2 regions of the Paenibacillus uliginis N3/975 genome follow, and region 2 is predicted to be linked to the other one. Evidence: riboswitches for the same ligand, from Rfam matches in the RefSeq annotation. Region 2 holds a riboswitch; the other holds the start of a gene.
What was found. Region 2 has a riboswitch for FMN ahead of ribD (bifunctional diaminohydroxyphosphoribosylaminopyrimidine deaminase/5-amino-6-(5-phosphoribosylamino)uracil reductase RibD). Riboswitches for the same ligand answer to the same signal wherever they lie in the genome.
Positions count from the first base shown of each region.

Region 1: another riboswitch for FMN. It lies ahead of B9N86_RS23235 (DMT family transporter); the one in region 2 lies ahead of ribD (bifunctional diaminohydroxyphosphoribosylaminopyrimidine deaminase/5-amino-6-(5-phosphoribosylamino)uracil reductase RibD).

Region 1 is NZ_LT840184.1:4,935,127-4,951,877, reverse strand. Features, by position in the region: gene B9N86_RS23275 (phosphodiester glycosidase family protein) at 1-5,028, shown strand, start outside; gene B9N86_RS23270 (copper amine oxidase N-terminal domain-containing protein) at 5,107-9,036, opposite strand; gene B9N86_RS23265 (aminoglycoside phosphotransferase family protein) at 9,365-10,237, shown strand; gene B9N86_RS23260 (CPBP family intramembrane glutamic endopeptidase) at 10,234-10,911, shown strand; gene erm (23S ribosomal RNA methyltransferase Erm) at 11,167-12,033, shown strand; gene B9N86_RS23250 (GNAT family N-acetyltransferase) at 12,086-12,922, shown strand; gene B9N86_RS23245 (TetR/AcrR family transcriptional regulator) at 13,119-13,751, shown strand; gene B9N86_RS23240 (GNAT family N-acetyltransferase) at 13,776-14,315, shown strand; FMN riboswitch at 14,613-14,770, shown strand; gene B9N86_RS23235 (DMT family transporter) at 14,900-15,883, shown strand; gene B9N86_RS23230 (LacI family DNA-binding transcriptional regulator) at 16,108-16,751, shown strand, end outside.
Region 2 is NZ_LT840184.1:3,880,246-3,896,996, reverse strand. Features, by position in the region: gene fur (ferric iron uptake transcriptional regulator) at 54-518, shown strand; gene B9N86_RS18470 (YqzK family protein) at 784-1,017, shown strand; gene xerD (site-specific tyrosine recombinase XerD) at 1,064-1,957, shown strand; gene deoB (phosphopentomutase) at 2,059-3,252, shown strand; gene B9N86_RS18455 (purine-nucleoside phosphorylase) at 3,277-4,104, shown strand; gene B9N86_RS18450 (D-alanyl-D-alanine carboxypeptidase family protein) at 4,399-5,580, shown strand; gene spoIIAA (anti-sigma F factor antagonist) at 5,671-6,024, shown strand; gene spoIIAB (anti-sigma F factor) at 6,021-6,479, shown strand; gene sigF (RNA polymerase sporulation sigma factor SigF) at 6,491-7,246, shown strand; gene B9N86_RS18430 (stage V sporulation protein AA) at 7,387-8,052, shown strand; gene B9N86_RS18425 (stage V sporulation protein AB) at 8,049-8,474, shown strand; gene B9N86_RS18420 (spore germination protein) at 8,501-10,135, shown strand; gene lysA (diaminopimelate decarboxylase) at 10,253-11,584, shown strand; gene B9N86_RS18410 (peptidylprolyl isomerase) at 11,857-12,291, shown strand; gene B9N86_RS18405 (hypothetical protein) at 12,404-12,715, opposite strand; gene B9N86_RS18400 (hypothetical protein) at 12,717-12,959, opposite strand; FMN riboswitch at 13,253-13,435, shown strand; gene ribD (bifunctional diaminohydroxyphosphoribosylaminopyrimidine deaminase/5-amino-6-(5-phosphoribosylamino)uracil reductase RibD) at 13,769-14,881, shown strand; gene ribE (riboflavin synthase) at 14,924-15,589, shown strand; gene B9N86_RS18385 (bifunctional 3,4-dihydroxy-2-butanone-4-phosphate synthase/GTP cyclohydrolase II) at 15,633-16,751, shown strand, end outside.

The DNA.
Region 1 (16,751 bases), 1.1 Mb from region 2:
TTTGTTGCCCGTATGCCGGGAGAACCGGTACGCGAAATGCTAAACTCCCCTTCAGATGGTAGTGAGAGAAAGACGGCTAATGGGATATTGCTCGTGAACCAAGCTCCGGAAGGAGCCGCGGATAAGCTGGTGGTGAAGCCGCAGAGTGAGCGGGTGCTGGCAGGTTCCAAGGCCGATTTTAAAGCGGCAGCGGTCGATGCCAATATGCATCCGGCTCGGTTATCCGGTAAGGTGTCATGGAGCGTTGACCCGGCTCTGGGAACCGTGGATGAAGCTGGTATCTTTACAGCCGGATCCACTGCGGGTACAGCTGAAATAAAGGCTGTGTCCGGAAGTTTGAGCGGAACGGGTACTGTGGAAATCGTAGATGAACTGACAGAGCTGAGCTTTGGTGATGTCGTGAAGAGCTTTGCTCCTGGAAAGACGGAAACGCTGAAAGTAACAGCCCTTCGTAACGGCCAGGTTATTCAGGCCGATAACAGCCAGCTGGAGTGGCGTACGGAGGGAGAGATCGGATCGATAGACAAGAACGGCACGTTTACTGCTATCAATGAGTCTGAGAAGACGGGGAAAATCATCGTTAGCTACAAAGGCGTTGAAGCCTCTGTTGATGTGAACATTGGACTTCCACCGGTTGTTTTGGAGGATTTCGAGAGTGGTTTAGCTCCTTATCATGAGAGTGCTGGTGCACAGTATAAATCAGTCAAAGCAAGTATTGAGACTAATGAGGATCTGGTGCGGTTCGGAAACAGCTCTCTCAAGCTGGAATATGATTTTACGGGTACAACCGGAACTTCAGGAGCCTATCTGCAAACGAAGAGCCCGGAACAAAATATTGTCATTCCCGGTTATCCGGAAAAAATAGGCATGTGGGTGTATGGAGACGGTAAGAAACACTGGCTTCGTGCACAATTGCGGGACAGCAAAGGGATTATTTCGCTTGATTTTGTGGATCAATCCGTCGGTGTAGACTTCGAAGGGTGGAAGTACCTGGAGGCAAATGTGCCTAAAGGAAGGCTTATGCCTTTGACGATGGACATGCCGGTACGATACATGGAGACATCGGCTGCCAAAAAGGATGCGGGTGTCATTTATGTAGATCAGATCCGCGCGCTTTATGGGCCAAACGAAGATGATATGGACCCTCCGGTGTTGAAGGATTTATCTCCTGCGGAAGGAACGACTATTCACACGAATCAGCCGAAAATCTCCATTACGGCGGAAGATGCCGGCTATGACCCAGAGAAACACCCAGGCACTACATTGATTGATCCGGAGAAGATTCGGTTCTATCTGGATGGAAAGCTGGTAGAACATACCCTGTACCCACCAAAAGGGCAGATTCACTATACACCTGACATACCTTTGGCCGATGGTGTTCACCAGGTTAAGGTGTCGGTAAGGGATCTTTCAGGCAATCAAAGTATCAAAGTATGGACTTTTGATGTGGATACCGACGCTGCCAAGCTAGTGTACAGCACACCAAAGGACATTTACGCCGGAGGTACCTATACTTTGGACTTATCGGCAGTCAAACCGTCAGATATCCGTAAAGGCGAAATTGAATTGGCTTACGATCCGGCAAAATTGGAAAATCTGAAGCTTATTGTAGGAGACAAATTGGATGAATCCAAGCTCCAGGCTGACATCGACAGTGAAGCGGGTCGCGTGGTTCTCAAGTTGAATGATATCGATTCGGCTGGTTTGACAGAGAAGGACTTGATTGGACAAATTCAATACGATGTCAAAAAAGATGCTGTGGGCACTCATACGTTTGAATTCATATCTGGATCGGTTTCCTTTGTCAGCTCGGGAGACATTAGCTACCCATTCTTTGGACTTCCTCAGGTTGCGGAGATTCATACGCATCTGACGCTGGAATGGAATGAACATGGGCATGTTGAAGGATATGAAACGGTCTTTCAAGTTAAGGATGAGAGTGGCGCGCCTGTAGAAGGAGCGCAGATTACGGCAGACGGTCAGGTTATCGGTACAACGGATGCGAGCGGAATGCTGAAAGACAGCACGCTGACTTCGTCGGTCAAGACTTACCAGCTACAGGCTGTTAAGGGAACCTTCTATAGTCCGGTTGTGGCATTTACGGTATCGAAGCTGTCCGGGAGCGAGACACCTTATAACATCAACGTAAATATGGGGGAAGATCCGACCCGTGCGAGAGGTTTTGCGTGGCATACTCACCCAAGTGTAGATCAGACCGTTGTAGAGATTGTGAAGAAGTCGGAGTTTACAGATTTTGATGGGCCGAATGTGAAGCAAACCAGCGGAGAAAATTACCTCTTTAATACGCTGGATGTTGGAACGATTCGGGTGCATAAAGCTACCGTTAACGATTTGGAGCCTGGAACCACTTATGTTTACCGTGTTGGAGATGGCAAAGGGCATTACGGTCCACAAGGGTCATTCCAGACGGCGGAGACGGCAGGGGATCAACTGAAATTTTTGTATTTTGCCGATTCTCAAGGAAGTAGTGAGGCCGATTTTAAGCTATGGGGAAATACAGTTCAAAAGGCTACTCAAGAGCACCCGAATGCGGAGTTTATCGTTCAAGCCGGAGACATGGTGGAGAAGGGATTCAATGAAAAAGAATGGAATCTCTGGTTCAAAGAAGCTCAAGAGGCTTTCTTGAATACAACTCTTATTGGAGCGATCGGGAATCATGAGGTGATGGGCTCCAGAGGCAACGATGATTTCCTGGCGCATTTCAACCAACCGGGTAACGGTGTGCCGAGCCTCAAGGGTACCAATTTCTCCTTTGACTACAAAGATGCTCATTTCATGGTACTTAACAGTGAGTATCAGTACGAAGAACAGAAGCTGTGGCTGGAGCAAGATCTGGCGAACACGACGAAGAAATGGAAAATCGCGATTTTCCACCGCGGTCCTTATGGCAGTATTTATGATACAGCGGAGGTCAGAAATCTATGGGCGCCTGTTTTGGAAGAAAACAAGGTTGATCTGGTACTGAATGGACATGATCATATTTATTTACGGACACATCTGATGAAAGGCAAACAAGTTTCCGAAGATGGTGAAGGCACAACTTACGTTATCGCAGGTTCCTCGGGACCTAAATTCTATTCGCTGACAGCAAGAGATTGGCAAAAAGTGACCGATGAAGAGAAGACTCAAATGTATGCTTCGGTTGAAATTTCGGGCAATGAGCTGAAAATGGTGACGAAGACCGTGGGCGGACGTATTGTGGATGAGTTCATCTTATCCAAAAATACCGCTCTGCCGGAATCTATCGAAATTGAGCAGCAGGATGTGAAGCTTGCGGTTGGAGAGAGTAAGCCTTTAACCGTTAAGGTTAAACCGGATAATACAGCAGACAAGAGCGTTACATGGTCCGTGTACAGTTCTGAACCGGAACAGGTTGTTACCGTTACTGCTGATGGACTTGTTACGGCAAAAGGGCTTGGCACAGCAGTCGTACGGGCTACCAGTAACGCTGTACCGGAGTTGCATGCCGACACAACTATCACTGTAGACAGAATTCCGGATGGCGTCATGGAATCATTATCTCTGCAAGGAAAGTCACCACTTAAGACAGGTGATCAAGATCAAACCGTGACGGAGGCCGTATATGCTGACGGTACCCGAATCACTCTGCTGGAAGGCATTGTGTATGATAGCAGCGCTCCAGACGTCGCATCGATCGATGATAAAGGGTTGGTACGAGCATTAACGGAAGGAACGACGGTCATTTCTGCAACCTATGGAGAATACAGTGCCAAATATGATCTGACCGTTCAAGCTTCTGGCAATCCGGGAGAAGGCAACGGCGGTGAGCCAGGAGGAAATCCTGGTAGCGGTAGTGGTAGTGGTGATGGTTCAAGCGGACCGGTACAGCCTCCACCATTGCCTGAGCCGAAACCTGATAATGGTACGATTAAAGTGAGTTCTGCTGAACTTGCAGCTATGGTGGCAAAAGGGGAAGTGGTATTCAATACAAAGGCTAATCTTGAAGAGCTGCTGCTGCCAGGTAATGCTGCAGCACTGGTGAAAGATAAATCTGTGACGGTGAACGCAGGTAATCTGACACTTATGATTCCTGCAGATGTGCTCCGTTCCCTAAGCGAACTTGTCCCAGCCGACCAGCTGGACAGCAGTACGATCAAGCTAAGTGCCAAGACAATAACCGGACAGGAGGCTCTCCGCCTGATAGCAGAGGCAGCTAGTAAGTCAGGTGCCGAGATTGTTGCTGCCAGTGACCTGCTGACCTTCGGTTTGAGCATTACGACAAAGGATAACAAGACAAGCGAACTCTCTAGCTTCGTTAAACCGATCACACTTACTCTCCCTGTTACGGGTAATGCTGACCGTAAGCTGACCGGTATTTATTACATTGCAAAAGACGGTAATCTGGAATACATCGGCGGCTCATGGCAGGAAAATAAGCTGAAAGTAGAGATTCATCATTTCAGCACATATGCTGCTCTTCAGTTCAATAAGACCTTTACAGATGTTCCAGCAGGTCATTGGGCTTCCAGCGTCATTCAGCAATTGGCGGCCAAGCAGTTGATTAAAGGAATCAATCAATATCAATTTTTACCTGGAAAACAGGTAACACGTGCGGAATTTGCAGCGATGCTGGTTCGTGCGCTCGGTCTGAAGGAAGAAGGAAACTCCCACTTCACCGATGTTTCTTCTGAGTCCTGGTATGCGGGAGCTGTATCTGCTGCGGCGAAGGCCGGCATCGTTACAGGCATCAACAGCAAAGAATTTGCTCCTGACGCTTCCATCAAGCGCCAAGAAATGGCTGCTATGATTGTAAGAGCGTATCAATCCATGGCTTTCCTACAAGGCTCCCAAGGTGAGAAGACACACTTCACGGATGTGAAGACCTCACCGATCTGGGTTCAGGAAGCGGTCCAATCCGCATATGATCTCGGTCTGGTAAAGGGACTTTCAAGCAATATGTTTAAACCGCTGGGATTGACAACGCGTGCGGAAAGCGCACAGGTTATTTACAATCTGGTAAGAAAGATGCCTGGATATGCGAGGTAAGCTGGGGAAGTAAGGAAAACAGCCTTCATCCATTTTGGATGAAGGCTGTTTGATGTTGTGCTGTTTTAAGAATGAAATTTAAGGCTGTGGCGCAGGAGCAACAGGTGTAGCAGGCTCAGCAGCTTTCAAAGTTATAATTGATGGCGTAGATACTGCTTTTACTTCTCTATTCGTATTTTTATTTACTGACAAGACATATACTTTGTATTTACCGTCTACAATATTAGTTTCGTATGAATCTTGGGTTGGCATCTCTAGATCTACTAAATAATCCGTACCTGTTTCTAAAGGAACATCTTTAATGGCTTTTGCAGCTTTTGTTATGGCCTGGGCTGCTGTTTTGGAGGCAGCCGCTTTTTTTGGATCGAAACTGCTGTCACTTTCAGGAACAAGCATAATCTCATACGAACTGATGTTATTCTTATTGGCAGCCGCTTTAAATTTAACTTGTAGGATTTTGCTGTCCGTTTCTTTGATCAGAGCTGTTACATTAGTGGCTTGTGCGGAATCTGGAGTAGAATCCGTAATTTCAATTTTTGCAAAATTGGAAAGGGCATTCCCATCAGCACCTTGGCCATTGTTAACAGCTAAGACATATACTTTATATGCTTTGTTTTTGACTATGGTCTGCTTGTCGACATCTAAAAAGCCTAATTCAATGTTCACCTTCAGTTCACCTTTGGGATCTACCTTTTTGTAACGATCTGAAGGTACTTGAGTCGCTTCGTCCCACCCGAAAGACTTTGCGTCGTCGAACGGCAAAACCATGACACGGTATTCTCCCACATTTTCCGGTTTAAGCGACTTCTCGAATGTGATATCAAAACCTGTATTATTGCCATCAATCTGCGCTTTCACATTCAAAGGAGCTGAGACCGCGCTTCCTTTTAGCGTGATAGCTTGCGCTTCAGACAATGCATTGTTATTCGGATTACCATCTTTGCTTACTGAGAGAACATACACTTGATAAGGCTGTGAGTTACGGATTTCTTTACCGTCAATATCTGTCGTGTTGGAAGATAAGCTGGTACTGATGTCTGATCCTTTTTTATTCACCGTTGTAAAGAATTTTGCATTATTTGCATCGGGTAGTTTGAAATTTACTCCCGATTTAACTACATATATCTGATACTGACTGATGCTATCTTCATCGGTTAATCTTTTAAAAGATATAAGCATATCTCTACCGTCATTTCTGTCTCCGTCATCACTTACCTTTAAGTCTGTGACCGGGTTGACCGGAGAAATGCTGCTTTTCAGCGTTATAATGTCGGACGAAGGGGACAGAGCATAGCTTCCATTATAACTATCGCCGCCAACGGACATGACATATACCCGATAGGCGAGGCCAGGTTTAATATCGGCTCCATCCACATCTTTGGCATTGGAATCAAGTGTTTTTTGGATGGTGCTGTCTGCTTTGTTGGTAACATCGGTATATTTACCGCTTCCTATCGATTTTGCTGTTGTTGGATCAAGTATCTGGCTTGCTTTAACAACGAATATGCGGTAATAACTAATGTTGTTGTAATCCGGAGTCCTAGGGAAAGATACCTTCAGATCCCGTCCGTCGCCATAGTCACTTACGTCTTCAACAGTCACACGGCTTACAGCATCTATTTTCTTTTTGTTGCTAAGTTCAATGCTATAAGAAGAAGACAGTGCATTATTACTAGAGTAATTTCCATAACCTACTGACATGATAAACACGTCGTATTTAACGCCATTACGGATATAATCCCCGTCTGTATCACGACTTCCAGCTAACAAGGATTGGGTGATTTTGCTGTACCCTGTTTTATCGATTCGCGTGTAATAGTAACTGGATAGGTTGGAAGCTTTATATAGATCAAAGCTGCCCGCTTTAGACGATTTTACTACGAATGCACGGTATTCGCTGATATTGTTTTCATCCGATGGGCGATCAAATGAAATTTGCATATCTCGACCATCACCAGCATCACTAGCATCACCAATGTCCTTCACATTTAAGTTGTAAACGCGGTTTACATTACTATTGCCACTGAGTGTGATGATTGAAGAGGAAGATGACAACGCGTTGTTACCGGAGTAATTACCATTGCCGACCGACAAGATAAATACGCGGTAGCTGACACCGTTCCGGATAGAGTCCCCGTCTGTATCGCGGCTTCCATTTGATAAGGGCTTGATGATATTGCTGTAGCCTGTTTTATAGATATCCGTGTAATAGGAATTGCTGTTGGCATCATACAGATCAAAGTTGCCCGCTTTATTCGATTTTACAACGAATGCACGGTAATGGCTGATGTTATTTTCATCCGATGGGCGGTTAAACGAAACCTCTAGATCCCGGCCGTCATTATTATCGCTAACGTCCCTTACATAAAGATTGGAGACGGAGCCGACATACGAACCGCCGCTGTTGTTATTAGATAAAATAATATCGCTCGAAACGGAAGACAGGTTATTGTTTCCGTAATTGTTGCCCGAACCAACGGACATGACGAACACCCGGTAGTAAACTCCGTTTCTTATTGAGGATCCGTCAACATCTCTGGCTCCGGAGGATAACGTCTGAGTGATGTTATACCCGGTCTTGTTCACTTGTGTGTAATTGGAGCTGGATACCGAATTCGCTTTGTTCAAATTGAAGTTGTGATAGTCAGATGACTTAACCACAAAAATTCGGTAAGACCCGATACCTGACTCATCGGATAGCTTGTTGAAGTTTACACGCAAATCGCGTCCATCGCCATAATTGCTCACATCGGTTACTTGAGTGATGACAGGAGCAGTGGTGGACCCTGTAGCTAGCGTGATCGAAGACGAACCGGAAGACAGCTTGCTGGCTAACGTGTTCTCATTGCTGCTCACGGACATAACGAACAGAGTATAAGGTACTCCGTTCTTAATATACTCGCCGGAAGTATCACGTGTAGATGAGCTCAGAGCATTTGTCAGCGTTGTGCCGCTACCACTTGTTTTATATACGGTTGTGTAATACTGGCTTGGTACGGATTTGGCCGCTGCCAGATCAAACTTGCTGACATCTTTGGTTTTAACAACCATAATTCTGTAATTGGAAATGAGATCTTCTTTCTGAGCACGGGTGAAGCTTACTGAAAGATCCCGCCCGTCACCATAGTCGTTAACATCGTTCCCCTTCACATTGGTGGCTGTTTCAACGGCATTGGTATTTGACAATGTAATGGATGATGATGGCGATGATAACGCGAATTCGCCGTTATATCTTCCAGCAGTCAACACGTAGGCCTTATAGGCTTGGTTTTCACGAATGTAATCTCCGTCGACGTCACGGGCACCTGAGGTAAGGGTAACCGTATTATTGGATCCGGTTGGAAATACTACGGAATAGTTGGATGATGGAACCATTCGCGCTGCTGATTGATTAAAGTTGTATGACTTCTCCGCTTTCACAATCATGACCCGGTATTGATCTGCACGTGATTCAGTATATGACTTGGAGAAGCTAACCTGAAGGTCCCGTCCGTCACCGTTATTTGCAATATCTCTTACAGTTACATTAGAAGCAGGCGAGAGGCCGGTATCAGGAACTGGTACTGGTCTGCCGCCGTTCGAAGTTGTAGTAATGGATACGGTTTTGGTTTTAGAATTCCATCCGACTTTCTCACCTAAGGATTCACTGACGAAGCGTACTGGCACCATCGTTGCACCCTTCAGGTTTTTGGCAGGAACATCGAGTCTAACACTTTTGTTGTTAATTGTTGCTGTTTTAGAGTTAATTTTCAGTACGATCTTTGTGTTGTCTCTTACAGCTGTGACCGTCTGAGTTTTCTGATTCCACTTAACCTTAGCATCCAGCGCTTCAAAGATAGCTCTCATGGGCAGCATGACTCGGCCTTGGATCATAACCGGAGCCTGACTTGTTGTTAATCTCACCCCATCAATTAAGATGTTGAATTTTACTGCCGCTTGCGCCTGTGACTGGAATAGCATAGGAAAAATAAGTAGAGCTGATAGCATAGCAGCCCAAAACTTCCTCACACGCTTGACCTCCTTCAAAATTAAACGATTGTTATTATTTTCCTCACCTATAAGACGCTGTAGGAGGATGGAAAGTTTCAACAATTGAGCAGTGTTAAGAAAATTTTAAGAAAAATGATGAAAGTATTGCAAAAAGACACCAAAATAAGGAGTTTGTTGGATGGTTTATTCATAATTGGGAAAAAATGTTTGAGATGAGTTGTTAAGTGAAATGAGGTTTGCTATTCTGCATGCACGACACCTTCCCAAATGGTTTCAATCAGGATACCATACGTATATATCCAATTGAGCTGAGAACATGAATAATCAAATGGAAGGAAGATTACGGTTGGAAAATCCTTTACGCAGCATTCAGTGGATCGAGAAAAATGATGTTTTGAACCATTTATTGCATCAGGAAGGCATTATTACAACTCATCCTATGGAACAGGGCTTTGAAGCGGAAGTAATAAAATTACATTCTGATCAAGGGAGTTTTGTATTAAAAGTATGGAACAAAAGCTCTAGACCGAATATTTCCTTTCAATATAGTTTGTTGAATGCTTTATTTGATTGTGGTCTTCCCGTTTCGAAGCCGGTGGGCTTTGGAAAATATCAAAACGCTGACTACGTGTTATTGACCACCTTTGATGGTGCACCTATTACCAAGGTAAATAAAATGAAGCTGACGGATATAGCCATGATTTTATCCAAAATACATACAACTCCAGTGGAGGAGCTAGGACCGATCCAGCTTCCAACGTATGATTTTAAGGATTATTTTTATCCGGGGATTCAGAATCACTCTGACTTGGACAAGGCATTCACTCAACTTGCTGGAATGACCTCAATCAAGCAGGAACGAGTCATACACGGTGATTATCATCTGAGAAATATACTGGAACAGAATGAACAATTGACTGTTATCGATTGGACGAACGGACAATACGGAGATCCAAGATATGATTTTGCATGGTCACTTGTGTTGAAGAAGATATACTTGTCAGAGCGGAATGCTTCCGTGTTTAGTTCTGCGTATTTATTACAAAATGATATTCGGTCGGATGAACTCGCCGTATTCGAGGCTATGGCATGTCTAAGATGGATATTACTTCATAGAAATGGTGGTACGCCCATTGAACCTAACACGCTGAAGAAGGTTAGAAGGCTTATCCATGAGAATCCGAACCTGAAAGAATTGGAGTTTTACGATATTCCATGAATACAAGAAAAAATATAATTTCAATAATAACGATGATTGTTATTGGATGTATCGCAATGGCTTATGTAGATGCTGTGATATCTCCCGATTATGCGGTGAAATCGATCATTAAAATTCTCATTTTTCTAACGCTGCCGATCGTTTATAGTCTCATCAGTAAAGAGGTATCTTTTAGGCCATTATTCAAGTTTGAGAAAAAAGAGATGCGGTTCTCCATACTGCTTGGTTTAGGTGTATATGTGTTTATTTTGGGCAGTTACTTCTTGATCGGGCCGTATTTTGATTTCACTCAAGTCACGGAATCATTACAGAGCAATATCGGCGTAAATGCGGGCAACTTTGTGTTCGTCGCTATTTACATTTCCATTGTCAATTCGTTGCTGGAGGAGTTTTTCTTCCGTGGTTTTGCCTTTCTGACGTTGAAGAAGTTGACCGGTCGCAAGTTCGCTTATATATTCAGCGCAGGCGCATTTTCCGTGTATCACATCGCCATGATGACGAGCTGGTTTACAGTTCCGCTATTCATAGTGTTAATTGTAAGTTTGTTTGTGGCAGGCTTGTTATTCAATTGGTTGAATGAAAGAAACGGGAACATTTACACATCGTGGATGGTTCATATGTGTGCTAACCTTGCGATTAATACCATCGGGTTTACTTTGTTTGGATTAGTATGATGAAGTAGTCCATTCATGGAAAATAGTACCTTTCGGTACATTGGTTTGGTATACTGATCATGTAGTTTTTTTAAAACCTAGCTCATTTAAATGGACGGAGGCTTTGATTGTATGTGCTGCTGCATCGCATTTTTTCGTTTGAGATAGTGTAAGGTACAGAACATTTATGCCCTTTCATTTTTTGTGAAATGAACAAGGGTTATTTGATCTGTACCTTTTTCATTCTCTCATATACGAATGAATGAGGTGCTTTTTGTGTTAAAAAATAAAAAAATCCGCGGAGCAAAGTTTGCGCAATCGCCGAACTTTTCTTCGCAGCATCTGTTAATCCACAAGCCGCTGATCTATGAAATGATCCGCCTTGCACATATAAACTCGAACGATACGGTTATGGATATTGGTGCAGGCACGGGAGCGATTACCCTTCCATTGGCTGAAAAAGCTGGAAAGGTGCTGGCCGTCGAGAACGATCCCGTCTATGCCGAGAAGCTTGCCCAGAAGACGAAAGATATATCGAATATCCGGGTAAGACAAGCCGACTTTTTGCAGATTGATCTTCCAAGAGATCCGTTTTCGGTCATATCGAATATACCGTTTTCCATTACGACAGCCATTCTCGACAAGCTGCTCGGTTATCCAGGCGTGCCTCTAAAGTGCGCTATCCTCATTGTTGAGAAGGGGGCAGCCAGGAGGTTTACGTCGGTACCGATAACTGATCCACGCATATTGAAATGGAGAATGTGGTTTGAATTCCAGATCGTACGGACCGTCTCTCCTGAACATTTTTCACCTCGTCCGAGAGTGGATTCGGCCGTGCTGATCATCCGCAAAAAGAAAAATCCAGCGGTGCTGCCGCAGGACCATGCCAAATTTATGGCACTAGCAGTTCACGGCTTACGTGATCCACGGCTTCCATTCTCTGCAGCATTGGGAGATGTATTCTCACCTGCACAGATCACAAAGCTGGCAAGAGTGCTTAAGCTGGAGAGGAATGTGTCTATTTGTACGCTCAACGAGCAGCAATGGGGGGAAGTATTTCTTTCCATGATGCGGCATGTAGAATCTTATCGACGACCAAGATTACGAAATAACGTTTCACCAAAAAATAAATATAGGCGATAAACATCAGGTTTTGCGGGATGAGTCGGCCTTATGATAAAGGACGTGTATTCAAATGTTTTTAATAAAAGAACGTAATGAAAAATTGGGTGAACAGCTGCTTCGTATGGACAGTGATGCCATGTTTGGAGGAGTTGTAACGGGACATAATCCCGGTAAAGTGTGGGTGGACGATCGTGATCATCCTTCATCAGCTCTCGTCTGGTCGGGAGGTTTGGAGAGTTTTTGTTTTATGGGGTGCCCTTCATCGCGAATATCAAATGCGACCTTGGAAAGGTTGATAGACAATGAGATCATTCCGTTTCTGAAAGAGAAGGATACTCATTATTTTGAGTTTTCGGTGGATAGTGAGGGGTGGCAGTCGATTATCCAAGATACGCTTGGTAACCGAGGGATGAAAGACAGTTATCAATATGTATATAAAACGGATCCAATTGCCGGGCAGTATCAAGGCAACGGAAACCCTGTTTTTCCGGAATCATTTACGGCTGCCAGGTTAGACGCGCAGCAGCTTGATGAATGGGAACGAAATGGAGCGGGAAATGCTGACTTTTTAGTTCAGTATATTGAGCAGTATTGGGGGACAGTGAGCGATTTCTTAGCTGAAGGACACGGTTACGCTGCCATTACTGACCGTAATGTTATCGCAAGTTTGGCCATATCCTCTGCGAAGTTCGGAATGACTCATACTATTGGTGTAGAGACATTGGAGGACTATAGGCGCTTGGGGCTGTCGAGCTCGCTTGTGAAACTACTGTTGAACGATTTCCATGAGCATGGGATTATGGCATGGTGGGACTGTATGGACAGTAACATCGCCTCGCAAAAAACAGCGGAAAAAGCAGGCTTGGTAAGAACGCATCGTTATAAGATATACTGGTTTACGTTTTGAGGTGAATTTGAAAAATAAACGGACTCGGACTGCTCGATTTTACTTTGAGCAGTCCGTTTTTTTTTTCTGAGAAAGCCATATTGTCATTTGAATTCAACTGCAGCTCGTTCGTTCTTGAAAACCGACATCAATGTCGGTTATAATCAAATTCATAAAACGACATTCATGTCTAATTTGTAAAGGGGTTCAGGAAGAGATGTCTCCGAGAGTGAGCGAACAATACAAGCAGCAGAAAAAAACGGACTTGCTGAAGGCGGCAAAACAAGTGTTTACTGCCAAAGGGTATCATCGCGCTACGATGCAGGATGTGATGGATGCAGCTGGAGTGTCCAGAGGGGCGCTGTATGCCTATTTTGACAATATTGAACATGTCTATGTAGAGCTGCTTCGGTTGGAGGATGAAGAAGATGCTCTGTCTTTTCAAATCGAAGATGGCACACAGACGTACTGGAAGCAGCTGACGGGATGGCTCTTAACGCAGCAGAAGGGGATGGAAGCTGGAGAGCCATCGCTTGCATTGGCTAATGCCGAGTACTTTTTGTCGTTACATTATCGAACGGATTCAGGAAACGAGAGTTACATGAACATGCGTTACCAGAGACTAATTGAGGTATTAACCTCATTTTTTCAAAAAGGAGCTTCGCAAGGCGAATTCAACCCAAGTGTGCCCATCGGTCATATTGCTCGCTATCTTATTTCATGTATGGATGGAATCGTACTTAATACTGCTCGCCTGGGTCATGACATAACAAAGGTAGATGAACAGATGGAAATGCTGGTGTTTTCTTTGAAGTCCATGTTGTTCCGGGACGGATATAAGGGAGATTGAACATATTAGGAAGGAGAATAAGCAATGCTATTTGAATCTGCTAGAATTAAATTCCGCAAGATGACAACGAATGATGTGCAGATGTACAACCAATGGAGAAATGACCTTGAGGTCATGACAACGACCAGTCCTTCACTAGATTTGTTTACTGAGGAAGATACACACGAATTTGTCAGCCATGTGATTTTGGGATCTGACACTTCCAAAAGCTATATCATCCTGGACAAGCAAAGCGATCGGCCGATTGGCATCATTTCTCTCATTCAGTTGGATTACAAAAACCGCAATGCGGAGTGTATTATCGATATTGGCGAAAAAGACTACTGGGGCAAGGGCTATGGAACCGAGGCGCTCCGATTGCTGCTGGATTATGCATTTTTGGAGCTGAATTTGCACAGGGTCTCTTTAAGGGTGTTCTCTTTTAATCAGAAAGCGATACACTTATATGAAAAAATAGGGTTCAAGCATGAAGGGGCTTCCCGGCAAGCGATCTTCCGGGACGGTGCATGGGGCGACATTGTCCAGATGGGGATTCTTCAGCATGAGTATCTGACAGCTAGATAATACGCACCGTTAAGCAGGCCATACGGGGAACGTACGAATATTTAAAAGGGACCTATCGACCATAGTGTTGTAAATAAATAGAGAATTTTTATAGTGGTAACTTATCGATATTTGCTGTATAATTCTCAGTAACAAACTTATGATATGAAATTATCATGATTTTCTGCAAAAAAAAATGTATTTACATGAAACTATTCGTGATATAATTTCAGTGTGATCTTTGTATCAGCGAATTGTCCTAAATTTTAGTATCATAAGTTCAAGTTAATCATGCATTACAAAATATAATAAATGAATATGGATCTTCGGGGTAAGGTGAAATTCCTAACCGGCGGTGATGGTGCGTTACTTGTGAACGTGCTTTAGCCCGCGACTCGCTGTTTCGAGATTGAGATGGCGACTGACTTGGTGTAATTCCAAGGCCGACGGTATAGTCCGGATGGGAGAAGATCAAACATGAGTTTGTCGCGGGCTTTTTTAAGCTTTCGGCAGGCTTATTTGGTCAGCCCCCGTATCTTTCGACATAGTCGATTACGGGGGCTTTCTGCTGGTAAGACTCCGTATTCAGGACAGGAGACAGCAAGATGGAAAATGTAAGCTCAAGTGTTAAGGTGCAGCCGACCTCAACGGCGAAAGGGAAAAGCAGCTTTAAAGGTGGATTTTGGCTGGTTGTATTGGGAGCGGCTCTGTGGGGTGTAGATCCCCTGTTCCGGATCATTCTTCTGAAGAATATGACTTCCTCTCAGATCGTACTGCTTGAACATGTTATTATATCTCTTATTGCGATACCGGTTATCTGGAAAAATCGTCACGAGTTCAAGAGTCTCGGTTGGCGGCATGTTGGTGCGCTGCTCTTCATATCATGGGGCGGCTCGGGTATAGCCACCATCCTGTTCACGATGGGACTGACGAGCGGGAACCTGAACGCCGTGCTATTACTGCAGAAGCTACAACCGTTATTTGCCATTATTTTGGCCAGTCTGCTACTTAAGGAAAAGCTTCCACGTCATTTTTCAGTTCTCTTTATCTTGGCACTTGGCGGTACGTATTTACTCACCTTCGGATTCACGCTTCCGATTGGCCATTGGAGCGAGTTTATACAGGTCGGAAGTCTGCTCTCACTAGGTGCTGCTGCACTGTGGGGCGGATCGACAGTGATGGGACGTTTGATGGTCGGTCAGATGAAATATGAGACGGTCACGTCTCTGCGGTTTGTTCTGGCTCTTCCACTGCTCAGCGTCATTACATGGAGTGAAGGAGCAGCATGGAATTTGCCGGCTGCCGGAACAACGGATTTTGCCGCGGTTATGCTTAATCTGATCGGTCAAGCACTGCTGCCGGGATTGCTTAGTCTGCTAGTGTATTACAAAGGACTTACGACAACGAAAGCGTCGGTAGCGACGCTTGGGGAGCTGAGCTTCCCAATGGTAGGGGTGCTGATTAACTGGATCGTGTTCCGCGAGGTTATAACTTACGCTCAAATTACGGGCTTCCTGCTGATCTGGTTCGCACTGTTTATGATCTCCAGACAATCAGATTCCAGCTCTCTGGCGGGAGAGCAGGGATAAGAATATGTGTATGAACAAGCTGTCGAGGCAACTCGGCAGCTTTTTTTCATCCGAGGGCTCGTAACAGTGTCATCTCTGAGAAAAAAAAGCAGGCCGTCCCATGACTTCATCCGTGGGTGACCTGCCTTAAAACTTTTTATGAAAGCGCTTTAAAAATATATTGCTAATGACTAACTACCTTGCTATAATCGCCTTGAAAAGGTTTTCAGAAGAGGATGTTTAATATGATAAAATCAACGATCCGAGATGTAGCCCGAATGGCGCAGGTGTCTATAAGCACCGTTTCCAGAGTTATGAATACACCGGACTCTGTGGCGGAGAGTAAACGAAACAGGGTACTCGAGGCCATTGAGAAGCTGCAGTATCAGCCGAACTCTTTTGCACGCGGCCTGATCTATAAGAAGTCCTTTACACTGGGCCTGCTCATTCCCGATATCGAGAATTTTTACTATACCGGGATTATACGGGGAATGCAGGATGCGTGCATTAAATTTGGTTACAGCTTGATGATATGCAATACGGACCGCGATAAGGACCGGCTTCTCTCGTATATTGACACCTTTCATGAGAAGCAGGTCGATGGGATTGTATTTGCCAGTGATGTCCTGTATCCCGAATATTACGAAAAGCTGGTCCGTACCAAAATACCTGTTGTTCTCCTGTCCACACATTCGGATGAATACGATATCCCTTGTGTGGAAATCGATGACGAGGCAGCGGCTTACGATGCGGTGAAGTTCTTGATCGAGCTTGGCCACCGGGAAATCGGAATGATCGGGTTCAATCATGACAATTCGATTTCAGGGCCTCCCAGATATGAAGGCTTTGCAAGGGCGCTAACGGAAGCGGGCCTAGAGCGTAATGTCGG
Region 2 (16,751 bases):
TAATGAAGGAAGTGAACAATTACGTGCAGTGATTTCCAAGGGGGAGGGAAACGATGGAAGCACGGATCGACAAAATTAAACAGCAGTTACAATCCCAAGGCTACAAATTAACGCCCCAAAGGGAAGCCACCGTCAGCGTATTGTTGGAGAATGAGGATGATCATCTCAGCGCAGAAGACGTTTTTATGCTCGTTAAAGAAAAAGCTCCCGAGATCGGTCTGGCAACCGTGTACCGTACCCTCGAGCTTCTGAGCGAGCTGCATGTGGTGGAGAAGATCAACTTTGGCGATGGTGTAGCGCGTTACGATTTGCGGACGGACACGTCTAAACATCATCATCATCATCTGATTTGTACCCAATGCGGAAGCATGGATGAAATACGCGAGGATTGGCTTGGGCCATTGGAAGAGCGGCTTGAGAAAGAATTTAATTTCACCGTTCATGATCATCGTCTTGATTTCCACGGCATCTGTTACCGCTGTAAGGATAAGGGAAGACATGACAGCAGTGAGTCATAATGCGATAGCAATAATCTGTGGTGATACGTCACACAGGTAGCCCTCTTACGGAGATGGATGTCCCCGAGAGGGCTTTTTTTGAAGATTTTTATATCGTAAGAAATACTACCGGTAAATGTGGTCTGCGCATACGTCATATTACATGGAAGATGCTCATAGGCTTGGGTGACAGGGCTTTTCTAAGATATAGGAAAGTATAAACACCTTCGCAAAAGGCGGTCTGTCATCGATAGATGTTTTCTCATGGAAGAGGGGCGATGTGGTTATGATTATTTCTTTACGAAAAATCGGTTCCTTTATAAGATTTATTGTTTTATTTACCGTTCTTACGTTGTTTTTTTACTATGCGCTGTCCCTGGTTAATCAATGGGTAGCTCCATCTGATCCATACCGGGTACCGGTCGGACATGCCGTGAAAGCTTTTCAGCCTGAAAACTCCATGGAGACATGGGTAACACCACGTGACAGACTTCGCTTATACTATTGGTATGGTGAATAAATGTCTGCTGCGTATGGAAGAGCAGTGATAAGGAGCAGAATAAATCATGAAGCAGTATTTGGACGCCTATATCTCCTTCTTATCGGAGGAAAGAGGGCTGTCGAGCAGCACTACAGGATCATACCATAAAGATATTGCAGGCTTTATTGATTTCGCGGAGCAGCGCGGAGTGGATGAACCGGCGGATGTAAACCGCACACTGCTTAGTTTGTATTTGGGAAGTTTAAAGCAAAAGGGCAGAGCCCCATCCACGATAATGCGATGCACGGTTTCTCTCCGCTCTTTTTTTCAATATTTGGTGCGTAGTTCCGTTATTGTGCAGGATCCGTCTATCATGCTGGAGACACCGAAGCCAGAACGCAAGGTTCCTAAGGCGCTTTCTATTGAACAAGTAGACAAGCTGCTAAGTGCACCGGATGGCTCTACTCCTCATGGGGCCCGGGATAAAGCGATGCTGGAGCTGTTGTATGCGGCCGGCATTCGTGTCTCGGAGCTGGTAACACTGGGGGTCCATGATGTAAATACAGATATGAGATTTGTACGTTGCACTGGAAGCTCCGGGAAGGAACGGATTCTGCCAATAAGTCCGATTGCTGCACGCAGCGTGGAACTGTACCTGGCTGGAATGAGGGAGAAACTCCTCAAAGCGGGAAGTGAAGAGGATGGACTGTTTTTGAACGCGCTCGGTACCAGGTTGACACGTCAGGGCTTTTGGAAAATTATTAAAAAACACGGCAAGGAGGCTGGGATTACGGAGGACATTACGCCTCACACACTCCGTCATTCTTTTGCTATTCATATGCTGGATAATGGAGCAGATCTGCGTTCCGTGCAGGAGATGCTTGGCCATTCCGATATATCGACGACACAAATGTACCAAACACCCAAAAAAAGTATGAAAGAGGTTTATGAGACCCACCATCCGCGGGCAGGAAATTAGCCTTTTGTATCTTTTCCATGGATGAGGCCATCACCGCAATTCATATAGGTCGAAGGTAATTCCAATGCCGAACCTACCAAGTAAACGAGGAGTGATTGAACATGTCAGACAACACCAAATATCGTTTTCAGCGGATATGTTTTATTGTGCTTGACAGCGTGGGGATCGGGGAAGCGCCGGACGCAGCTAAATTCGGGGATATTGGTGCTCATACACTGGGTCATATTTTGGAACATAATCCGGATCTGTCATTACCGAATTTGAAAAATCTGGGACTAGGGAATATAGCTCCATTGCCGAACGTGACACCTTCAGATTCCCCTCAAGCTTATTATGGTAAAATGCAAGAGCAATCGGTTGGTAAAGATACGATGACCGGGCACTGGGAACTCATGGGCTTGCGAGTAAAAACGCCGTTTAATACGTACTCTCAGGGTTTTCCTTCGGCGCTCATTGCACAGTTCGAACAGCAGACAGGCCGTAGAGTCATTGGAAATAAACCGGCCTCGGGTACGGAAATTAATGAAGAGTACGGCGAAGAGCAGATGAAGTCCGGGGCTTGGATCGTATATACATCGGCAGACAGTGTGTTTCAGATAGCGGCACATGAAGAAGTGATACCACTGAAGGAGCTGTATGAAGCTTGTGAAATTGCCCGGCGGCTTACGCTTCAGCCTGAATTTTCGGTAGGAAGAGTTATCGCTCGTCCGTATATTGGACAACCAGGCAGTTTTATTCGTACATCTAACCGACATGACTATGCGGTAAAGCCTCCTGAGCCGACCATAATGAACTCCCTTGAGCATCATGGGTTGGATGTTATTGCTGTCGGTAAGATTAACGACATATTCACCGGGGAAGGTGTCACACAATCATTCCCGACAAAAAGCAACCAACATGGTATTGAAGTATTGATCGAGCAGCTGAGTAAAGATTTCAACGGACTGTTGTTCGCGAATTTGGTCGATTTCGATTCACTTTACGGACACCGCCGCGATCCTAAGGGCTATGGACAAGCCTTGAAGTACTTTGACCAGTCTCTTCCTGATATCATGGGAATGCTGAAGGAGGATGATTTACTGATTATTTCAGCGGATCATGGCAATGATCCGGTTCATGCTGGTACGGACCACACCCGGGAATATGTGCCGCTGCTTGTATATAGTCCAGGGTTGACAGCCCCAGAAAGCCTTGGGCTTCGGGATACCTTTTCAGACGTGGGTGCAACCATAGCCGATAACTTCGGGGCAAAGACGTCGGAACATGGCAAGAGCTTTTTATCGCAATTAAAATAATGAATAATGGGGAGAGGTGCTGGAATGAGTAACAACTTAAATCAAGGGATTATTGAAGAAGCAGCTGCGTTTATCCGGAGCAAAGGCGGAGTGCAGCCGGAGGTTGGCCTAATTCTTGGGTCTGGACTCGGAGTTCTCGCTGACTTATTGGAGGACACGGTATCCATACCTTACAGTGACATTCCGCATTTTCCTGTATCGACGGTAGAAGGACATGAAGGCGAACTGCTGCTTGGGAAAATTCAGGATCGGCCAGTCGTTCTGATGAAAGGCCGCTTCCATATGTACGAAGGATATGGCCCGGAGCTCACAGCGTTTCCGGTACGCGTGATGAAACAGCTTGGGGTAAAGAGTCTGCTGGTCACGAACGCGGCAGGAGGAATTAATACTTCCTTTGAGCCGGGTGATCTGATGTTGATTACGGATCATTTAAATATGACAGGTCGCAATCCGCTCATCGGACCGAATGACCCGGCACTGGGTGTACGGTTCCCGGATATGTCCGAGGCGTACAGCCGCCGCTTGCGAAAGCTCGCTTTAGAGACGGCAGAAAGCCAAGGAATAACACTACAGCAGGGTGTTTACGCGGGACTTCTAGGGCCAACGTATGAAACACCAGCCGAAATCGTTATGCTGCGTACTTTGGGCGCTGATGCGGTTGGGATGTCAACGGTATCTGAGGTCATCGTTGCCCGTCATTCGGGTCTAGAGGTGCTCGGCATTTCTTGTATCAGCAATATGGCGGCAGGCATTTTGGATCAACCGTTATCACATGATGAAGTAATGGAGACTGCTGAAAAAGTGAGGGAGAAGTTCCTCGGTCTTGTTATGGCAGTCATTCCGAGCATGTAGGTTACAAGTCTAGCGTAAGGTATCTATTGTGGGGGTGTCCTAAAAGGTCCATTGACCTGGGACGTCCCCTTTGTTTGTTTTAAGACGCTACGTGTATGAATCATTCCCCTCAATCGCTGTTGTCCCCGAATTTCTTGAATTTGGGTCCCCCTTCAGATTTTTTTATGAAAATAACAAGTTTTTACATGTAAACTGCCAATAATATGGAATAATTTACTTCCAACCTGACGACAATGGAAACAGACCCGTTTCATGAGCGGGATATGCCATTACGATTGTCAGGAGGGGACGGATTTGAAAAAGGTGTTTATTGCCGGGATACTTTCACTTTGTGTTGCGTTTGCACCAGCTGCTGCAAGCTACGCTGATGAGAAGAAACCTGGCGGAGTATCTGACAGTGAGCTCGCGCCAAGTGCGCGCTCTGCCATTTTGTTGGATGCGGAAACCGGAACCATTATTTACGAGAAAAACAGCCATGATAAGCTGCCTCCGGCCAGTATCACCAAGATTATGACGATGCTGTTGACGATGGAAGCCATTGATGACGGCAGGTTGAAAATGACGGACATGGTACGCACGAGCGATCATGCTGCTTCTATGGGAGGTTCACAGATTTTTCTGGAGCCGGGTGAAGAAATGTCCGTTGAAGAGATGCTGAAGGGTATTGCGATGGCATCCGGCAATGATGCATCCGTAGCTATGGCCGAAAAAATCGCAGGTTCTGAAGAAGAGTTCGTTAAGATGATGAATGAAAGAGCAGCGGAACTTGGCATGAAGGATACCAACTTTGCGAACTGTAATGGACTTCCGGCAGAGAATCATTACAGCTCAGCGCACGATATTGCTTTAATGAGCAGGGAGCTTCTGAAGTATGAACAGATTACAAAGTACACAGGTGCATACCAGGATTATTTGCGTAAGGATACTCAAAAGCCATTTTGGCTGGTGAATACGAACAAGTTGGTTCGCTTTTATACGGGAGCAGACGGTCTAAAAACCGGTTATACCTCGGAAGCTAAATTTTGTCTCTCAGCAACGGCGAAGCGAGATGGTCTTCGTACTGTAGCCGTCGTGCTTGGGGCACCAAATACGAAAAACCGCAACAATGAAATTTCCCGTATGTTCGACTATGCATTCTCCCAGTACAGCAAGCATTCGATCTATAAAAAAGGGGAGATGCTCGGGAACATCAAAATTTCCAAAGGTGCTGTACCGGAGCTGCAGCTCCAGGCTGAACAGGACTACAGCGTCCTTGTGAAAAAAGGCGGAAAGACTGCTGATCTCCGTCATGAGGTCACCGTTCCAAAAATGATTAAGGCACCGATAACCGCAGGACAAGTCGTAGGCAAGCTGTCGGTGTATCAAGGAGATCAGCTGGTGAAGGAATTTGAACTTAAAGCACCGGCCGATGTTAAGAAAGCAGGATGGTGGAAGCTGTTTAAGCGTACGACAGGACAGTTGTTTCATGTAGATTGATAGGGGTTTTCTTCTAGTTTTGTCGGGGGGCAGGAAAGTCTTTTGCAGGCGTAGAAATCTTTGTTCATGTAGGGAGGAGAGTGAGCAAACATGAATCTGCATGTTGAAATGGAGCACCAGCGGCATGTGCTGATCGTCAGACTTTCAGGGGAACTGGATCATCATACCGCCGATCATGTCCGGATGCAGCTGGATGAAGCTATCCAGCGCCGTCAGACAGAGCACCTAGTGTTCAGCCTGAAGGATCTTGAGTTCATGGACAGCTCGGGACTGGGCGTTATTCTCGGGCGGTACAAGTTCATCAAACAAAAGGGCGGGAAAATGGCTCTGTGTGACGTTAATGCGCCGGTGTATCGTCTGCTTGAAATGTCAGGGTTGTTTAAGATCATGCCCATTTATGAGAACGAGAGTACTGCACTCTCGGGTTTGGAGGTAGTGTCATGAGTGAAGGGAAAACGCAGCATAATTTCATGACTCTGGAGTTTGCCGCAAAATCGGAAAATGAATCCTTTGCCCGAGTAGCTGTGGCTGCGTTTATATCTCAGCTTGATCCGACAATGGATGAACTCAGTGATTTGAAGACAGTCGTGTCAGAAGCGGTTACAAACTGCATTATCCACGGTTATGACAGTAACCCGGAGGGTGTAGTGAAGATTGAAGCCGCGATCGACGGGGATATGATCATTCTTGTCATTGAGGACAATGGGCATGGCATCGATGATCTGGAAATGGCTAAGCAGCCGCTTTACACGTCTAAGCCTGAACTTGAGCGTTCAGGGATGGGCTTTACGATCATGGAGAACTTTATGGACGAATTTGATGTCATCAGTGAGCCGGGGACCGGTACATCGATCAAAATGAAAAAACGGATCGAATCCAAGAAAGCTTTATATAATTAGGGGTTGGACAAATGGATGCCGATGTGAAGAAGACTTCGCAGACTTATTTGGACGACGCGGAGGTTAAGCGTCTGATAGCACTTAGCCAAAGCGGAGACACAGTTGCCCGGGATACGCTTGTAAACTGTAATATTCGTCTTGTCTGGTCGGTTGTGCAGCGGTTCATGAACCGGGGTTACGAGCCGGAGGATTTATTTCAGATCGGTTGTATCGGCCTTCTGAAATCCGTTGACAAATTCGATCTCAGTTATGACGTGAAGTTCTCGACGTATGCCGTACCGATGATTATTGGGGAAATTCAGCGTTTTTTACGTGATGATGGTACGCTCAAGGTAAGCCGTTCGTTAAAAGAAATGGCTAATAAAGTTAGGAAAAAGCGGGACGAGCTCTCCAAACACCTGGACCGCCTGCCAACGATTAAGGAAGTGGCAGAAGAGCTCGGAGTGACACCAGAGGAAGTGGTTTTCGCCCAAGAGGCGAACAAGCCGCCAACTTCCATCCATGAAACGGTATTCGAGAACGACGGAGATCCCATCACTCTGATGGATCAGATTGCGGACGAATCCCAGGAACGCTGGTTTGATAAGCTAGCACTGAATGAGGCGATTGGGGGCTTGTCTGAACGCGAACGGCTGATTGTTTATTTGCGGTATTACCGTGATCAGACTCAGTCTGAAGTGGCCAGCCGTCTTGGTATATCGCAGGTGCAGGTCTCAAGGCTTGAGAAGAAAATATTACAAAGTATCCGTAACCAGATTGCGCAGTAGTGTAGCAGTTACTGAGTCAGAAACGTCGTTCCTTGAGGAGCGGCGTTTTTGTGCTGCCTGCATATGGAAAGGTAAAAAAGAGTAGGATGAGCATTCATTTCCCATACTAACGGTAATTTAGCAGTAAAGGAGTGTTCCGGATGAAAGCCAATCCCACTCCGACGGTGTTTCTGCAATTGCGGAGCCGTATCCGCCTGCCCAGAGATCAGACCGTCAAACTCGGAGATGTTGCTTTTATTATTTGCGACCCGGAATGGGAAGAGAAGCTGTGCGGCTTGCCGCTCGTTCAACCCAAAGATCAGGACGGCAACAGGCTTCTGATGGACTTGATTCAGATCATTCCAAAGATTCGACAACTCATTCCGGAAGTGCATATTGAACCGATGGGAAACCACCATACTTTAGTGGAACTCATCGGCCCTTCTGCCAAGCCATCCCGATTTTGGTTTCCGGTCATTTGGCTGCTTCTGTTTTTTGGCTCTGCTCTGACCATCATGAACTTCCACGCCGACGTAAACATGTTGGAGGTGCATATCCGAATTGTCGAGATGGTAACAGGACAACGGGATGAGCATCCCTATTTGTTTCAGATTGCCTATTCATTAGGGATCGGTTTCGGGATGACGGTGTTCTTCAACCATTTATTCAAAAAGAAATGGAATGAGGAGCCAACACCGCTTGAAGTTGAGATGTATCTATATCAGGAGAACCTTGATCAATTTGTTGTGGCTGAAGAATACAGGAAGATGAGAACGGTAGAGATGGAAAAGACGATGCAAAAGAGAAAGCCAGGGGGAAAACGATGATCACCCTGATGCAGCAGTTGATTTCTATACTTCTCGGGGTAGCAGGTGGAATTGCAGTTGGCGGGGGTGTCATTGCGCTCATCATTGTGCTTGATATTGTACCGAGACTATCGCAATTAACTTGGACCTATGACCGTGTCCACTGGTATGAAGGAGCTCTGATTACAGGTTCGTTAGTTGGAACGATCGCTGATTTCTGGATGTGGAAAACATCCTTGGGGCCGGTGATCAGTACGATCATCGGACTGTTTTGCGGTGTGTTTGTCGGTATGCTGGCAGCGGCTCTGACCGAAGTGTTGAATGTTCTGCCGATCTTGGCCAAGCGGCTGAAGCTGACTGGTTATTTATTGGGTTTGTTAATGGCGATGGTAGCCGGCAAAGTTGCAGGGTCTCTATTCGATTGGTTTGTTTACCGACAGTAAGCGACCGCAATAAGGAGGTAAAGTAAATGGATGATAAGACGGGATCAACAGGCTATGGAGAGGAAAACATTCCGGTAGTTCCTCCTTCAGTCATCAAGTCATTGGAAGAGGAGGAGTTAGTCAAAAAGAGAGAAGCTGAATCCTCTGACAACACTCACGAATCTGTAGTGTATTGGCAGGGTTCCGATGAAATCCCCAGCAATTTAAAAGATCTGAAGGGAATCTTGAAAGAGGTAGTGGGGCTTGGTGTTTCTTTTGACGTCGTCCTGCGTGAAATGACGGTTGCCGGCAGAAAGACGGGACTGTTGTTTTTAAATGGGTTTACCAATGATGTGGTATTGACGGAAATTCTAGATCGTTTTACCTATTTGACTTCGGAGGATGTAGGTAATCATATCGTTTCCACGATCAAGAATCAGTATATTCCTTATGTTCAGGTGGAGGAGATTACTGAACTAAGTGAAGCGATTAATAATGTACTCTCGGGCTTGTGTACCGTTTTTTTTGAAGGTGAACATACAGCCATTCTGCTGGATACGAGAAAATATCCTACAAGGTCTCCTGAAGAGCCCGCAATTGAACGGGTCGTGCGCGGCGCTAGAGACGGATTTACTGAATCCATAGTTACGAACATTAATCTGGTCCGGCGCCGTGTACGGGATCCGGGACTCCATTGTGAAGCCATGCAGGTAGGACGACGTACTCAAACCGACGTGTGTATTATTTTCATAGATGATATTGTCGACAGGGAACAAGTGGAGGCCATCCGCCACAAAATTCAAGAGATCGATCTAGAAGGTCTACCTCTCGGAGACAAACAGTTGGAAGAAGCTATTGTTAATAAAGGCTGGCATCCTTATCCGCTGGTCCGCTATTCAGAGCGGCCTGACGTGGTCGCCTCCCACCTGCTCGAAGGCAGAGTCGTAGTGATGGTAGACACCTCACCAAGCGTGATGATTATGCCGACGACGTTCTTTGACCTGTGCCAGCATGCAGAAGAAAACAGACAGACGCCGTTTATGGGCACCTACCTGCGCTGGATTCGTTTCGGCGGTATATTCGCATCGATGTTTCTTTTGCCGCTATGGATGCTGCTGGTCATACATCCTGAACTGAAACCGCCGTATCTCAATATATTGGGACCAAGGGAAATGGGGAAAATCCCAATTATTATGCAGTTCTTAATCGTCGAATTCGGGGTGGATTTGATGCGCCTTGCCGCTGTTCATACACCCACCCCTCTGGCATCTGCCATGGGATTGATTGCAGCAATCCTCATCGGAGATGTTGCCGTTAAAACGGGATTGTTTGTTAACGAAGTGATGCTGTATATGGCGGTTGCTGCGGTTGGTATGTTTGCGACACCGAGTTATGAGTTAGGGTTAGCTAACAGGGTCGTACGTCTTGCACTTCTTATAGCAGTAGCGATGTTCGGGTTGAAAGGGTTCGTGATTGGAACGACGCTGCTCATTCTGATGCTGACCACACACCGGTCATATAACTCCTCATATTTATGGCCTTTTATCCCATTTAGTGCAAAGGCGATGGGGGAGGTATTGTTTCGTAAGCCGCTGCTATATTCCAGAACACGTCCGGCTCTGAACAAGGCCAGGGATAACAGCAAGATGGGGCCTGAAATGAGTCCAAAAAGAAAGCAATAACAAATAACACAAAGGTTATGTTGAAAAATCCATTTTATTTACGTTTCGTTGTCTGCTATACTGTGAACAATTATTCGATAATCTTATTTTGTAAATATTGATCGGAGGAATTGTGGGATGTTTTTACACGGTACTAGCAGAATTAATGAACGGGGACATCTAGAAATTGGCGGGTGCGATACAGCTGATTTAAAAGCACAGTTCGGAACCCCTCTTTATATTGTAGACGAGCAGTCGGTTCGTAACCGCTGCAGAGAATATATCGACGCTTTCAAGGTTTCAGGCTTGAAATATCAGGTGGCTTATGCAAGCAAGGCTTTTTGTGTGATGGCTATGTGTCGGCTGGCGGAAGAAGAGGGGATGTCCCTTGATGTCGTATCCGACGGAGAGCTTTACACGGCTCTGGAAGCGGGGTTCCCCGCGGAACGGATACATTTCCACGGCAATAACAAAACACCGGATGAAATCGAAATGGCTTTGGATGCCCATATCGGCTGCTTTGTAGTAGACAACGAGGTAGAGCTTCATCTGCTGCAGGCTATTGCGGCTGAGAAGGGCCGTCAAGTGAAGATTCTGCTTCGCGTAACTCCTGGTGTAGAAGCACACACTCATGAATATATCTCCACCGGTCAAACCGATTCCAAATTCGGATTTGACATTGGTAACGGCTCGGCTTATGAAGCGGTGAAACTTGCAGCGTCTCAACCAAATCTTGAACTTCTCGGATTGCACTCCCATATCGGATCACAGATTTTCGAAGTGGAAGGCTTCCAAATGGCGGTTCAGCGTGTAGCTGAATTTACACGCTCTGTTAAAGAAGGTCTGAACGTGACGTTCAGCGTGGTAAATCTCGGCGGTGGTTTTGGTATCCGTTACGTGGAAGGGGATACTCCACTTCATGTATCACAGTATGTTAAGGCGATCACGGACGCAGTCAAGACACATTTTGCAGGCATTGCACCTGAACTTCCCGAGATTTGGGTTGAACCGGGCCGCAGTATCGTAGGCGATGCAGGAACAACCTTGTATACGGTGGGAACCAGCAAGGATATTCCAGGCGTACGTAAATATGTCGCAGTTGATGGAGGCATGACAGATAATCCTCGTCCTGCGCTGTACGAATCCCAATATGAGGCACTTCTCGCTAATCGGGCGAATGAGCCGGTTGAAGAGAAGGTCTCGATTGCAGGGAAATGCTGCGAAAGCGGCGATATGCTAATCTGGGATGTGGAACTGCCCAAAGTTGAATCCGGCGACTTGCTTGCCGTTGCTTGTACAGGAGCCTACAACTATTCCATGGCGAGCAATTACAACCGGATCCGCAAGCCGGCGGTTGTGTTCGTTAAAGATGGTATTGGTGATCTGGTCGTTCGTCGCGAGAGTCTTGAAGACATCGTCAGACACGACGTGGTGCCTGTGCGTATCAACAAGCAGACCGTATTGAGCTAGATATACTGACCTGCCCGCAACAAGGATCACTCCCTTACATCTGTATAGGGGGATCCTTTTTTTCTGAGTAACTGTAACTTTATCTCGCAAGAAAAACTACCAATAAGTGCGGTCTGCCTTCTTTAGGGTACGTCGATAGACGCTTTTCTTATGGCCAACCTGTTTGCAACAGATGTTGCAAATAAGATACAATGGGAACGTAATCAAGACATGGAAATGGAATTGATTAGAACGTCATTGATCGAACAATATACTAAGGGAAGTGAAGAGAAATGAAAAAAGGTACAATCGAGTTAGAAAACGGCGGCACAGTGGAAATTGACTTTTTTCCTGAAGAAGCGCCTAATACTGTAGCCAACTTCGAAAAATTGGCTAACAGCGGTTTTTATAACGGACTTAGCTTTCACCGTGTAATCCCGGGCTTTGTAGCTCAAGGGGGATGCCCGACAGGAAATGGTACAGGTGGTCCTGGCTATACAATCGACTGTGAGACGGCTACTAACACAACCAAGCATGAAACCGGCGTATTGTCCATGGCGCATGCAGGCCTTAACACTGGCGGCAGCCAGTTCTTCATCTGCTACGGTCCACAGCCTCACCTGGACGGCGTTCATACGGTATTTGGCAAAGTGACAAGCGGTATGGAATTGGTAAACAGTGTAAAACCAGGCGACAAAATGAAAGAAGTTAAAGTGTTCGAAGCTTAATACAAAATTATGGACAACCTCCCCAAGTCGTTATCTAGATAACGGCAGGGAGGTTGTTTTTTTGATTCGTACATAAAAAAACCAGTTGCTTTAAACAACTGGTCGAAATTAATTAATGAAATTTACCTCGTATATCATGGAGGATTTTAACAATTTCACCAAAAGCCATAAAAGATATTCCACTTATAAAACCACTAGACCACCATGTTATAGCTGTAACAAGTGAAAAAGATGTATGATAACCATCTTTTTCACTTGCAAATACAATACCAGCAATAAATGATATTACAAAAATTGACACACCTATATAATGAAGTGTTTTATGAAAAATGTTATTTTCGGGATATACCTTTTTTGGAAATATGTCTCGATTGATTTGCTCTTCTGTGTCAGATTGTAGAATTTTTTCAAGTTCAGTAGTCAAGTTATTGGGCACTCCTTTTCTTTTGTGTTAGAAGAAATGAAATAAATAAATTAACCATCGAAAGTGAGAAGAGGAAGTTAAAAATATTTATCGTTCTATATGTCCAATCTAGAGCACGGTAAAAATCAAAAAAGAAATAGTAATCAGATGGTTCAAACCACTGTAGTATCAGATACATTAATTGACCAAGCGAAAACAATACAGAACCAATAATGGCTAGTATTATTGATTTCTTTAATTTCATGGAAAAACCTCCCTATTTATCGCAATAGGAGTATAGTACTATATCAAACGAACTATAGTCTAGGTAATTAATGGATTTGATTAATGAGCAAGTTTAATAGATTTGAATCGCCGTATTTGAAGTCAAAAGCCAAAAATACATACTTATTAAATATTTATTACTGTGAAAAAGTAAGCTTCGGACCCTTGCTTTTTTGCTTATTGAGTGATAAGCTTTTTTCATGATTACCACTTAATTTCGATATTTTCAAAACAGTGGTATCAAGAACATGTAAGGATACAATTTAATAATGAACGATCCTTCGGGGCAGGGTGAAATTCCCTACCGGCGGTGATGGACGTGGTGAAGAAGCGTAAAGCCTATGCAAAAGCTTATCACTGCGGACTTAGTCCGTGACCCGGATATACGTAAGTATATGCGGTGGACCTGGTGCAAATCCGGGACCGACAGTATAGTCTGGATGGGAGAAGGAGAGAAGGCGAATTATCGCTTGTTTTGCGGTATAGTCTGATAGGAAAGTAATAATTGATATGTGCAGGTTTTCACAAAGTATGTGCAACAAATGGTATTGCTTTTTGAGCAGTACAGTTGATGCTCTTCTTTGGTTATAACCAGCATGTCTTGTTTATTTCTGTCCGTACTATACATTTATTCTCCCAATTAAATCAAAGCCCTGTTTGGATTATATGATCCGGACAGGGCTTTTTTGTGCAGAACGGGACAACATCCCGTGCAGGAATGTTGAACCCGGTTCGACCTGACTGCTTGTCAGTGCGAAACTTCGATGTGAGGGGAGGCGAATATTGTTGATGGATATGATGAATGATGAATTTTATATGTCACTGGCACTGGAAATGGCAGAGCGGGCTCAAGGACAGACGGGTATCAATCCGGTAGTTGGGTGTGTCATTGTGAAAGATGGCAAGCTTATCGGGATGGGTACGCATCTGGAAAGAGGTGCTCCTCATGCCGAAGTGCATGCACTCCAAATGGCGGGAGCCAAAGCTTTTGGTAGTACGGTTTACGTAACACTAGAGCCATGCAGTCATTTCGGTAAGACGCCTCCATGCAGTGAAAGGTTGATCGCGGAAGGTGTCAAGCGGGTCGTTATTGCGAGTAAAGATCCCAACCCTCTTGTTGCAGGCAAGGGAATTGAAATCCTGCAAGGTGCTGGAATCCAGGTAGATACAGGGATTCTGAGCGAGCGTTCCCGCAAGCTGAACGCGCCGTTTATGAAGTTCATAACGACAGGCAGGCCCTATGTCACGCTGAAAACGGCAAGCACATTGGATGGCAAAATCGCTTCCAAAACCGGTGATAGCAAATGGATATCTAATGAAGGAGCCAGAGATAGGGTTCACACCCTCCGGCATCGGCATCAAGCGATTATTGTCGGTGTATCTACCGTCATAACAGATGATCCGGAGCTTACGACTCGTTTGTCGGTTGAGGGACTGAATCCGACTCGAATTGTGGTGGACTCCAAGCTGAGAATTCCGCTCAGGAGCAAAATGCTTCATGACGGGGCAGCTCCAACACTAATTTTAACAACAGGGCAGGGGGATCCAAAGAAACGGGAGGCACTCCATGAAATAGGAGCCGAGGTGATTTCCTGCGGCGAAGGCCCCCGGGTAGACTTAAAGCTTGCAATGGACCTATTAGGTCAGAAGGAGATCGGCTCTATCCTGCTAGAGGGAGGCGGCACTCTAAACGGATCCATGCTTGAAGAAAGGCTTGTGGATAAGGTGGTCCTTTTTATGGCTCCAAAGATTGTCGGCGGCTTGGGCGCCCCATCAAACTTCATGTTTAGTGGGGTAGAGCAGATGAGCGATGCCATCACGTTGAACGATGTTGAATTCGAACAACTGGGTGATAATATGTGTATCACTGGAACACCGGTCTGGTCCGAATCTGTAAATTAAGCTGATACAAAAAACGGACATAATCTGGAAAGGAGGAGGCTTATGTTCACAGGACTTGTGGAAGAGATCGGTGAAATGCGCCAGATTGGTCGCAAAGGCGAAGCCATGGTGCTTAGCATATCGGCATTACGTATAATGGATGATTTAAAGCTTGGCGACAGTGTCGCGGTCAACGGGGTATGTTTAACCGCAACAACGATCGGAAAGAGCATGTTTACGGTAGATGTCATGCCAGAAACATACCGGAGCACCAATCTCAAAGAGCTTCAAGGAGGAAGCAAAGTAAATCTGGAGCGGGCGATGGCTGCTGGAGCCAGATTCGGAGGCCACATCGTCCAGGGCCATGTTGACGGCGTTGGGATCATCCGAAGCGTTCATTCCGATCAAAATGCGGTTGTCTATGAGATTGCTCCATCGAACATGGATCTGTTTAAGTACATCATACCTAAGGGCTCGGTCACTCTGGACGGGATTAGCCTAACGGTCGTTAAAATTAATGATTCTTCATTCACCGTTTCGATCATTCCTCATACGCTTGCCGAAACCGTGTTGGCATTTAAAAAAGCGGGCGATAAAGTGAATATAGAAAATGACATCTTAGGTAAGTATGTTGATCACCTGCTTCATTATGGCTCACAAGGGGCTGCCAGCAAAACATCAAGCACCGGAATCAGTCATGATTACCTGTCAGAGCATGGTTTTGCCTAGTTAAGGCCTTAATACATCTCCATGAAAATGAGGAGGAACAGCAATGAATGACCGATTTGAATTCAGTGCGATAGAGGAAGCGATATACGATCTAATGAGAGGAAAAGTCGTTATTGTAGTTGATGACGAAGATCGGGAGAATGAAGGGGATTTTATCGCACTTGCAGATAAAGCAACACCGGAAGTGATTAATTTTATGATCACGGAAGGCCGGGGGTTAGTGTGTTTGCCCATCACCCAAGCAATGGCTCAGGAACTGGATCTGAAACCGATGGTATCTCAAAATACCGATTATCACGGAACGGCGTTTACCGTGTCCATTGACCACAAAGATACGACCACAGGCATTTCAGCCTTTGAGCGTTCATTAACTGTTCGTGGCATTATGGACCCTAACGCGGTGCCGTCCGATTTTCGAAGACCAGGTCATATGTTTCCTCTGGTTGCGAAGGATGGCGGTGTTCTGCGTCGTGCAGGTCATACGGAAGCTGCGGTTGACTTGGCCCGCTTATGCGGATCTTATCCGGCGGGTGTCATCTGCGAGATTATTAAGGAAGACGGTACCATGGCCCGTCTGCCGGATCTCGCCCAGATCGCTCAGAAGAATGATCTGAAGCTGATCAGCATTAAAGATCTGATTCACTATCGCAATGAAAAGGATAAGCTTGTTAATCGAGAGGTTTCCGTGCGAATGCCAACCGATTTCGGAGAATTTCAGGCAATCGCCTACACGAATGAGGTTGACAGCAAAGAGCATATGGCACTTGTAAAAGGCGATATCAACGGGGATAAACCAGTTCTCGTGCGCGTACACTCCGAATGTTTAACTGGAGACGTATTTCATTCCCACCGCTGTGATTGCGGTCCACAGTTTGAGGCAGCTTTACGACAGATTGATGAAGCGGGTGAAGGCGTTTTGCTGTACATGCGGCAGGAAGGTCGGGGAATCGGACTTATTAACAAGCTGAAGGCGTATAAGCTCCAAGAACAGGGGCTGGATACGGTGGATGCCAATCTGAAGCTGGGCTTCCCGGCGGACCTGCGCGACTACGGGATCGGAGCGCAAATTCTGAAGGATCTCGGCATTCGCCAAATCCGGCTACTGACGAATAATCCACGGAAGATTAAAGGGCTTGAGGGCTATGGACTTGAAGTTGTGGAG